2 regions of the Paeniglutamicibacter psychrophenolicus genome follow, and region 2 is predicted to be linked to the other one. Evidence: riboswitches for the same ligand, from Rfam matches in the RefSeq annotation. Region 2 holds a riboswitch; the other holds the start of a gene.
The links. A riboswitch is a leader RNA that binds a small molecule or an ion and turns the genes downstream of it on or off. The one in region 2 is predicted to bind cyclic di-AMP.

Region 1: linked by a shared signal. The riboswitch ahead of JOF46_RS17795 (M23 family metallopeptidase) and the one ahead of JOF46_RS21355 (C40 family peptidase) in region 2 are both predicted to bind cyclic di-AMP.

What each region holds. Positions count from the first base shown of each region.
Region 1 is NZ_JAGIOE010000001.1:3,923,591-3,927,995, forward strand. Features, by position in the region: gene JOF46_RS17790 (coiled-coil domain-containing protein) at 1-1,107, shown strand, start outside; gene JOF46_RS17795 (M23 family metallopeptidase) at 1,341-2,303, opposite strand; cyclic di-AMP (ydaO/yuaA leader) riboswitch at 2,391-2,562, opposite strand; partial or broken gene JOF46_RS17800 (amino acid permease) at 2,901-3,314, shown strand; gene JOF46_RS17805 (TetR/AcrR family transcriptional regulator) at 3,311-3,976, opposite strand; gene JOF46_RS17810 (alcohol dehydrogenase catalytic domain-containing protein) at 4,044-4,405, opposite strand, start outside.
Region 2 is NZ_JAGIOE010000001.1:4,753,618-4,758,022, reverse strand. Features, by position in the region: gene JOF46_RS21365 (iron-dependent transcriptional repressor DtxR) at 1-407, shown strand, start outside; cyclic di-AMP (ydaO/yuaA leader) riboswitch at 492-675, shown strand; gene JOF46_RS21360 (M23 family metallopeptidase) at 752-1,687, shown strand; cyclic di-AMP (ydaO/yuaA leader) riboswitch at 1,815-1,969, shown strand; gene JOF46_RS21355 (C40 family peptidase) at 2,125-2,802, shown strand; gene JOF46_RS21350 (HNH endonuclease) at 3,140-3,637, shown strand; gene mobA (molybdenum cofactor guanylyltransferase) at 3,634-4,302, shown strand; gene JOF46_RS21340 (DUF6457 domain-containing protein) at 4,318-4,405, shown strand, end outside.

The sequences.
Region 1 (4,405 bases), 830 kb from region 2:
ATCACGGATATCACCAAGCAGATCTCGGACATCAAGGGCAACAGCCCCGAGAAGACTCGCCTGCAGGCATTGCGGAAGGCCAAGCAGGAGGAGTTGGCCGCAGTAAACGCCCAGATCAGCAGCAAGAACGCCACGATTGCCGGGTACCAGGGAGACCTGACGACGCTCCAAAACGCGGTCAACACCCTCAATTCCCAACTCCAATCCAAGCAGCAGGAGAGCAGCGCCCTGCAGCAGCAGGCGGCGCCGCTCCAGGCCTCCCTGACCGCCGCCAATGACGCGGTCTCGACCAAGCAAGCCGAGATCGCCGCCCTCAAGGACCAGATCCCCGACCTCCAGGCGGCCATCACCGCAGCCAACGGTGCCGTCGCTACCAAGCAGGGCGAGCTCGAGTCGCTGCAGGGCGAGCTGCGCACGCTTGAGGATGCCGCGGCCGACGCCGCGGCTGCCTTCACGGCGCAGGATCAGGTCCTGGCGGACCTCGAAGCGGCACTGCCGACGCTGACCGAGGGCCTGGCTGCCAGCCAGGAGGCCATCGCCGCCCAAAAGCTTGTCGTCGACAGGCTTAACGGCGATCTGGCCGACGCGACTGCTGCCCACACTGCGGCGCAGTCCGCCGTCGACACGAAGGCCGCCGAGCTCCAGGACCTGCAGGGACAGTTGCCGGACCTTGAGAAGGCAGTACCCGACGCCAATGCCGCGGTGGCTGCGAAGCAAGGCGAGATCGCGGCCCTCAATGGCGACATGGACAAGCTGGTGGCGACCCTCACCGGGCTCAACAGCCAGATCGCAACGAAGGAGGCCGAAATTCTCGACCTCCAGAAGAGGGTGGCTCCGCTGTTGGCACAGCTGAACGGGCTCAACGGCGAAATCAGCGCCACCGAGAACCAGTTGAAGGACCTGCAGGCACAGCTGACCAGGCTCGACATCCAGGTGACGAACGCCCAGGCGGAGCTGAGCACACTTCAGGCGAAGAAGGGCGCAAACAAGGACGCCATTGCAGCACAGAAGAAAACCGTGATCGGCCTGCAGGATCAGCTCGGCACGGTCCAGAACCAGATCCGGGCTGTCGACGGGCAGATAGCGCTTGGGGGCTGCGTCGCCTGATCGGGCGCCCGGCAGGTCCGTCCTGCTGGGCGTCGCCGCCGCGTGAACGGTTCGGATGGGAAGGAAGGGATCGGCCGCAATGGCCGGTCCCTTCCTGCGTGCCCGGCAGGACTGACCATGACAGGTGTGGATGGCCCCGGCAGGACTGCTCTCCCGGGGCCACACGTACCGGGCCGCGGAAAATAGGCGCATGCAAAGACCGCGTTCCAAACACGGAACGATGGCAGTTGTAGTTAGAGGCGGCTCTCCGGGTTGATCCACTTGCCGTTGACAATGACCTCGAGGTGCAGGTGGGGACCGGTCGAATTGCCCGTGCTGCCGGAAAGCGCGACAACTTCGCCGACCGTGACCTTTTGTCCCACGGAGACCTTCAGGACCGAGTTGTGGTTGTAGCTGGTTTCCAGCCCGTTGCCGTGGTCGATCTGCACCCGGTATCCGGAGTGGCCGGCCCATTCGGCCTGCACGACGGTGCCGGAGGCGCTGGCCTTGACGGGCGTTCCCATGGGAACGGCGTAGTCCAGGCCGTTGTGGTTCATGTACCCGGCTCCGGTCGGGTTCTTGCGGAAACCGAAGCGCGAAGTCAACCGGATGCTGTCAACCGGCTGAGCCAGGGCTCCAACGGCGGGGATCTTGGTGACGTTTCCGCCGGCAGCGGTCGTGGTCGATCCGGGCTTGTCTGTCTTGGTGGCATCTTTCACGGCGGCGGTGGTGACGGGTGCCGGCTTGACGTACTTGCTGGTCACCGAGGCGCGATCTACCGTGAGCTTGTCGTTGGCCGGGGCACTGACATCTGCGACAGTGGTCTGGGCGACGCGCTGGGGATCAGCGACAACTTCGTCCGTTTCCGGCGCGGGGGCGGCAGCGAATGCCAGGCCGGCCACGGCGGCGACTGCGGCGAGCTTGTGCGCAAACCCGAGTCGAGGGCGCCGGGTCCGGGGTGCGGACTTCAGAACGTGGTCCAGCTTGTCCGCTTCGGCGGGCATCGCCAGCGAGACCGGCCGGGCACCAGGCGCGGGAGGGATTTCGGTGGCGGCGATGGATGCCGCATCCGGGGAGGCGGCATAGCGCGGGCCAGCCACAAAGCGGCGGCCACCGTACTGCTGGGTTTCAGGAGTCTCGGCGGAATCCGGGACCGCGCTTGATGCGCGTCGGCCGGGGCGCCGGGAAGTGCTTTCGCCGTTCGGCGCGGTGTCCACGATCTGTTCCATGGAACCGCTGGCAGGCGAAGCATCAATGGGGTTGGGCGCGCGGCGGCGCCCGGAATTTTGCTGCAGGGTCAAATGATTACCTCTCATGTGTCGCCTGCGAAGTTAGCTGTCGGATTCGAGTCATGAGATCAACTCGGCCGAGCCCGCCAAGGCGGACTCAACTTCACCCCGAGATCCATGGTCCAAGACCAGGAACGGTTGAATGGGTCCTCCGCCCCTACCGGGAATTCTTGAGCCGCGATCCGCCGGTAGGGTTGTGCGAACCGGATCGGGACTGGGTTGCGCAAATGCAACCAGAGGTAAAACCCTACGAGGTACAAGTAAAAGTTACAATTTCGTTATCAATCCATGGATCTGACAAACACATGGGCACTGGCTGCGAGCGGAAGCTCCAGCGCGCCTTCGATCCCTGCGCCCGCATCATGAGGTCCTACCGGTCCTCTTCGCGGTGACTAGTGCCCGGGGCAGAAGCCGACATCGTCGAGCTACACCAGCGGCTCCAGCTCCAACTGGATGATTTTGGCCGGGCACTCCCCCGGGACGCCATCTTAAACGTGAGCAAGAAGACAGTCGGCCCGGGATCGGCAACGGTTGTGCCGCGATGGGCTGCTCCCGGGTTGGTTCTTCAAGACCGACCGCCACGGAACACCCCAGCGCGTCACCTGGATCGCCGGCATCGCCTCCGCGCTGCTGGCGCGAGTCTTCCCGATCAGGGCCGTCGCGGACCTGACCAACATCGGCACCCTCGCCGCCTTCGTGGTTGTCTGCCTGTCCGTGATCATCTTCCGGCTGCCCTTCATGCCGGTGGTCCCCGCATTCGGCATGCCGGCCTGGAGAGTTCCCGATGCTGCAGCTGCACCGGGAGACGTGGCTGAAGTTCGTCATCTGGCTGGTGGTCGGCCTGGCCAGCTAGCTCACCTAGGACGCAAGCACTCGCTCATGAACCCGGACAGCCCCCGGCTCGGTGAACGCGTGGTGCTGCCGCACGGGGAAACCTAGGGCGTGAAAAGCGGCTCAATTTGAACACTCAGTCGTTTTTGAAGCCGTTCCCAAAAGTCGTCTGCTGAAAACTGGCGTACAGGCGATCTTAAGACTTCATGGATATAGGTTCCATTGCAGTTTTGGGCCACCACGCGTGATTCCACATCTGGACTGAAGAACCCCGAATCAGCAGCGGAATCCAAGATGGACGAAACCAGATTGATAATTCGATCGCCTTGCGCGACGCTTTGCGCTCCGAGTTGGCTGCCTGCCCGAAACCCGTAGTGAAGGTAACTAGTCACGTTTTCGGGGTCGGCACCAAAGAACTTTGCGCGCTCCTCGAATACGGCATACACACGCGCTATGTAATCCGCTGCGGTTCGGGAACTCGGCGCAGTGTGCAGATCGGCTGCTTCAATCGAGTCGATCGCCTGATTCATGTTTTCACCGATGGTCAATAGCAACAGTTCATGTTTGGTGGTCACGTATCGGAATAGAGTTGCTTCCCCCACCCCGGCACGTTCGGCTACTTCCTTCGTCGTGGTTTGTTCATAGCCCCGCTCGTTGAAGAGCTCCTCGGCCGCTGCACGGATTCTCCGAAGGCGCTCCAGACGAGACCGTTCGCGAAGCCCCAAGCCCGCTTCTTCTGGGGACTCATTGGCCAGAGCCATAGTTTCCATCACCGGTAGTACTTCCTTTGCTCTTGGAGCTTGTACCAATCGTTGGGCGTCGAATTCCTATTAGACATTACGGCTGTTCAAACGAGATGATCTGGCGCACGGCTTTTCCTTGGGCCAATGCATCCATAGCTTCGTTAATCTTATCCAGTGTGATCACTGAAGACGTAAGCTTCTCGACAGGCAATTTGCCCTCCCGCCACATTTGCTCGTAGCGCGGTATATCCCGGCTTGGAACCGCAGATCCGAGATACGAACCAACGATAGTTCGTGCTTCGGCTGTGAGCCCAAGGGGTTCGATCGATGATAGTGCGCCGGGTGCGGGCAAACCCACCGTGACGGTGGTGCCTCCGGCGGCGGTGAGCCTCACTGCTGTTTCGAATGCGCGAGGATGTCCGGCGGCCTCAATCACCACGTGCGCCTTGATTCCCA
Region 2 (4,405 bases):
TCCATGAGGAGGCCTGCCGCTGGGAGCACGTGATGAGCGAGCGCGTGGAGCAGCGGCTGTACAAGTTGCTGGGCCACCCGGCGGCTTCCCCGTACGGCAACCCGATCCCGGGGCTCGAGGCGCTGGGAGGGCCAGGATTGGCCGAGATCTCCGTGAGTGTCCAAAATCTCGATTCGGCCCTGCTGGACGGCAACGTGGGCCCGGTCCGCATCGAGCGCCTGGCCGAAACCATCCAGGTGGAACCCGAGCTGCTGGTGCAGCTCGATGAGGGAGGCATCCGCCCAGGTGCCCTAGTCACCCTCGAAAGGGCCGGGGAGTACGTGGTGGTGCGGGTCGAGGGCATCGAGGGTGCGCTGGAGCTTCCGACCGAAGTCAGCGCCCATGTGTTTGTCCGCCGCATGGATTGATAACGGAATTGTAACTTTGGCATAAACCCCGGTAGGGTTTCTCGTTGGGTTGCACTTAGGCAATCCAGTCCTGATCCGGTTCGCATAACCCTACCGGCGGATCCAGGAGCAAGAATTCCCGGTAGGGGCGGAGGACCCATTTCAACCGTTCCCGGCCATTGGCCATGGATCTTGGGGTGAAGTTGAGTCCGCCTAGGTGGGCTCGGCCGAGTTGATCTCATGACTCGAATCCGACAGCTAACTTCGCAGGCGATACATGAGAGGTTGACCATTTGACTCAGCAGCACACTTCCGGCCGCCGCCGTGCGACCGGACCCGTTGATGCTTTGCCTGCTGAAGGCTCATTGGAGCAGATCGTAGACACCGCCCTGAGCGGCGAAAACACTTCCCGACGTCCCGGCCGCCGCGCACTGAGCGTGGTTCCGGAAGCCGTCGAGGCCATTGGTTCCCTGCAGTACACCGGCCGCCGCTTCGATGCGGGCCTGCGCTACGGCGCGTCCCCGGACGCGGCAGCCATTGCAGCCACCGAGATCCCCGTGGCCCTGGCCGCACCCGTGGCCCCGATGGTCGCCCCGGCCGAAGCCGACGAGCTCGACAATGTCATCAAGTTCGCTCCCCGGCCGCAGCGCACCCGCCTGGGGTTCACGCACAAGATCGCCGCGGTTGCCGCCGTTTCCGGCCTGGCCTTCGCCGCCGCATCTCCCGGGCAGGAGCCCGAGAGCGCCGTCGCCGACGCCCAGCGCGTCGCCCAGTCGGTCGTGGTTGATGTCCAGGCACCGACCGGTGACGAGGTCAAGATCGAGCGTGCCTCGCTGACCAGCGAATTCACCAAGGAAGACAAGCTGGCAACGGTCATGACCGCCGCAGGCGGGGATGTCACCAAGATCGCCACGAGCGGTGTACTTGCCCAGCCGGTGGACAGCATTCGACTGACTTCGCGCTTCGGCCACCGCAAGAACCCGACCGGCCCCGGCTACATGAACCACAACGGACTGGACTACGCAGTTCCCATGGGTACGCCGATCAAGGCCGCCGCCGCCGGCACCGTCGTGCAGGCAGCCTGGGCGGGCCACTCCGGCTTCCGCGTGGAGATCGACCACGGGAACGGCTTGCACACCAGCTACAACCACAACTCGTCCTTGAAGGTCACCGTGGGGCAAAAGGTCAAGCGTGGAGAAATTGTCTCGCTCAGTGGCAGCACGGGCAACTCAACCGGCCCCCACCTGCACCTCGAGGTCATCGTCAACGGCAAGTGGGTAAACCCCGAAGGCTGGTTATAACGACAATTGTCACCGTTCCGTGACCGGAACGTGACTTTTGGATTCGCTTCATATATTCTAAGTAAGTGCTCAGGGACCAACCCTGATCACCGCCGTGGGAAGTGCCGAGCACTGCCAGCCCACGGTGTCCGTTCAAAAACTCGTTTGGCAGTGGCGGGGGACCCACTTTCGGTTTCCACACCAGGAAGCCTTGGGGTTAAGTAGTTCGGCCTGGCGGCCGGATTGCCGAGTGACTCCCACTCGAACCCGACAGCTCACCTCGCAGGCATCAGGAGAGGCATTACTACGTGACTACACGTCAAGCATTGGGCCGCCACCGCGCGACCCCGGTTCGGACCAACCCGCTAGAATCCATCTCGAAGGCCGTAGCCTCGAACGCTGGGTCGGTTGGCCGCCAGGCCGCAGTCATTGCAGCCGCATCAGGTCTCGTTTTGACCTTGGGCGTTCCCGCAGCCCAGGGCAACGTATCCCGCGAAGCAAGCGCCGTCCCCGTTGAGGGCCTTTCCGCAGAGCGCGTAGCCGTCAAGGCCGTCTCGGTCTCGACCGAACGTGCCAAGGACCTGAACATCGAGCGCGCAGCGTTCACCTCCAAGCCGGCTCCGGCTCCCGTCGTGATCGCCGTGGCCAACGAGGTCACCCCGCGCTCCACCACTTCCTCGACGCGTTCCAGCAATGCCGACGCCTTTGCGCCGGTAACCCGCTCGAACCGCGGCACCACAGACTCCACCGCCTCGGCACCCAAGGTCAAAAGCGACTCGGTCAACACCGCCAACCTCTCTGGCATCGCGGCAACCGCTGCCAAGTACGTGGGCGTTCCCTACGTATGGGGCGGCAGCACCCCGTCGGGCTGGGATTGCTCCGGCTTCGTCAAGTACGTCTACGCACAGCACGGCATCAACATCGCCCGCGGCACCTCGGCCATCCGTGGCTCGGGCCAGTTCGTTCGCACCTCCAGCCCGAAGCCGGGCGACCTGGTGTTCCAGAACGGTGGCGGCCACGTCGGCATCTACCTCGGTGGCGGCAAGATGATCGGTGCACAGAACCCGACCGTCGACACGATCCTTCACGACGTGACCCGCAACCCGCTCTACGGGTACTACACCCTCAAGGGCTAAGCTCAAGCGTTCCAAGGCCCCCGGGCGATCCGCAAGGATCGACGGGGGCCTTTGTGGTTAATGCCGCCAGCAGGGCCCGTCCGGGACGGCAAGGACGGCCCGCGACGCCCTCGCCAGTGCTCCCGGGAACGGTCGGAACACCCTTGCAGGGGTGTACTGAGGGCAAATTTCCGGTGGATTTTTGAACCAGTTGCCGGCAAATGCGAGCAAAACAGTGATCCATTGTCTTAGGCTAGGGCACAGGAGCCAAAGCCGAGTGCCGCGTGCGCCACCGTGAGGGATTTCCGTCGTGGACGGGTCCCTCTGTTGCGCCGGGTCAGGATCAAAGGATGCGCACATGCGAACCCTTGTACTGAATGCAGGATTTGAACCGCTGGCGGTCATCACCTTCCGCCGGGCACTTCTCCTTGTCCTCACCGGGAAGGCCACCGTCCTTGCCGATGACGACCGGGACCCGGTCGTCGGGGTCAACCAGGTGGTGCCCAGACCCACGGTGATCCTGCTGAACCGCTACATCCGCCTGCCGTACCGCTCCGTCGTCAACGTCTCGCGCCGCGGGGTGCTGCGCCGCGACGGGCACCGCTGCGCATACTGCGGACGAAGCGCCAACACGATCGACCACATCGTGCCGCGGAGCCGCGGCGGCGAGGATTCATGGGAGAATTTAGTAGCGGCATGCCAGGGCTGCAACAGCGCCAAGGGAGACCGGACGCTGGCACAGCTGGGCTGGAAGCTGCGGTTCGCCCCGAGCCGACCGCGAGGCGCCCAGTGGTTCATCACCGAACTGGAACGCCCCGCAGAGGCTTGGAGTCCCTTCTTACGGAGTGCAGCATGAAATTCGATGCGATCATCGTGGCCGGTGGCCGTGGGTCCCGGCTTGGCGGGGTCAGCAAGCCCCTTCTTGAACACCGCGGCGAGACGTTGCTGGAGCATTCGCTCAACGCCGTCCGTGACGCCCAGGCCATCGCCGTGGTCGGCGCCCACGCCCTGGCCGAAGCCGTCACCCGGTACATGGACGGCGCCCCGGACCACCAGCGAGTGGTCATCACCCGGGAATATCCAACCTTTGCCGGTCCCGCCGCGGCGGTCGCCGCCGGACGGGCCGCCCTGGACGACGGACCCGACGACGAAAGCGCGCAGCGCGAAAACGAGGCCTCCGAGCTGACCGTCGTGCTGGCCTCCGATCTCCTGGACCCGGGCCCGGTGGTCGCGGCCCTGCTGGCCGCCACCGACCACCCGGTTCCGGGAACCGAGGCATGGGTACCCCAGGATGCCTCGGGGGTGCTGCAGACTCTCTCCTGCGCGGTCCTCACCTCGTCCCTGCGCGAAGCCATCACCCGGGCCTCCGAACCCCGCGGAAGCCTCGAGAATGCGTCAATGATGCGTCTGCTTGCTACAGTGCAGATGGAACGGTTGAAGCTTCCCGACGCGGACTTCAGCGACATCGATACGCCCGGGGATGCCGGGCGGCACGGGATAGCGGTGGCCAACGGCCACTGACAAGGAGAATGCACCATGCCGGAAGCCCAGCTCGATCAATGGGTCAGGGAACTCCTGGCGGCGTATGAACTCACCGACACCGAAATCGACATCGACCAGGTGC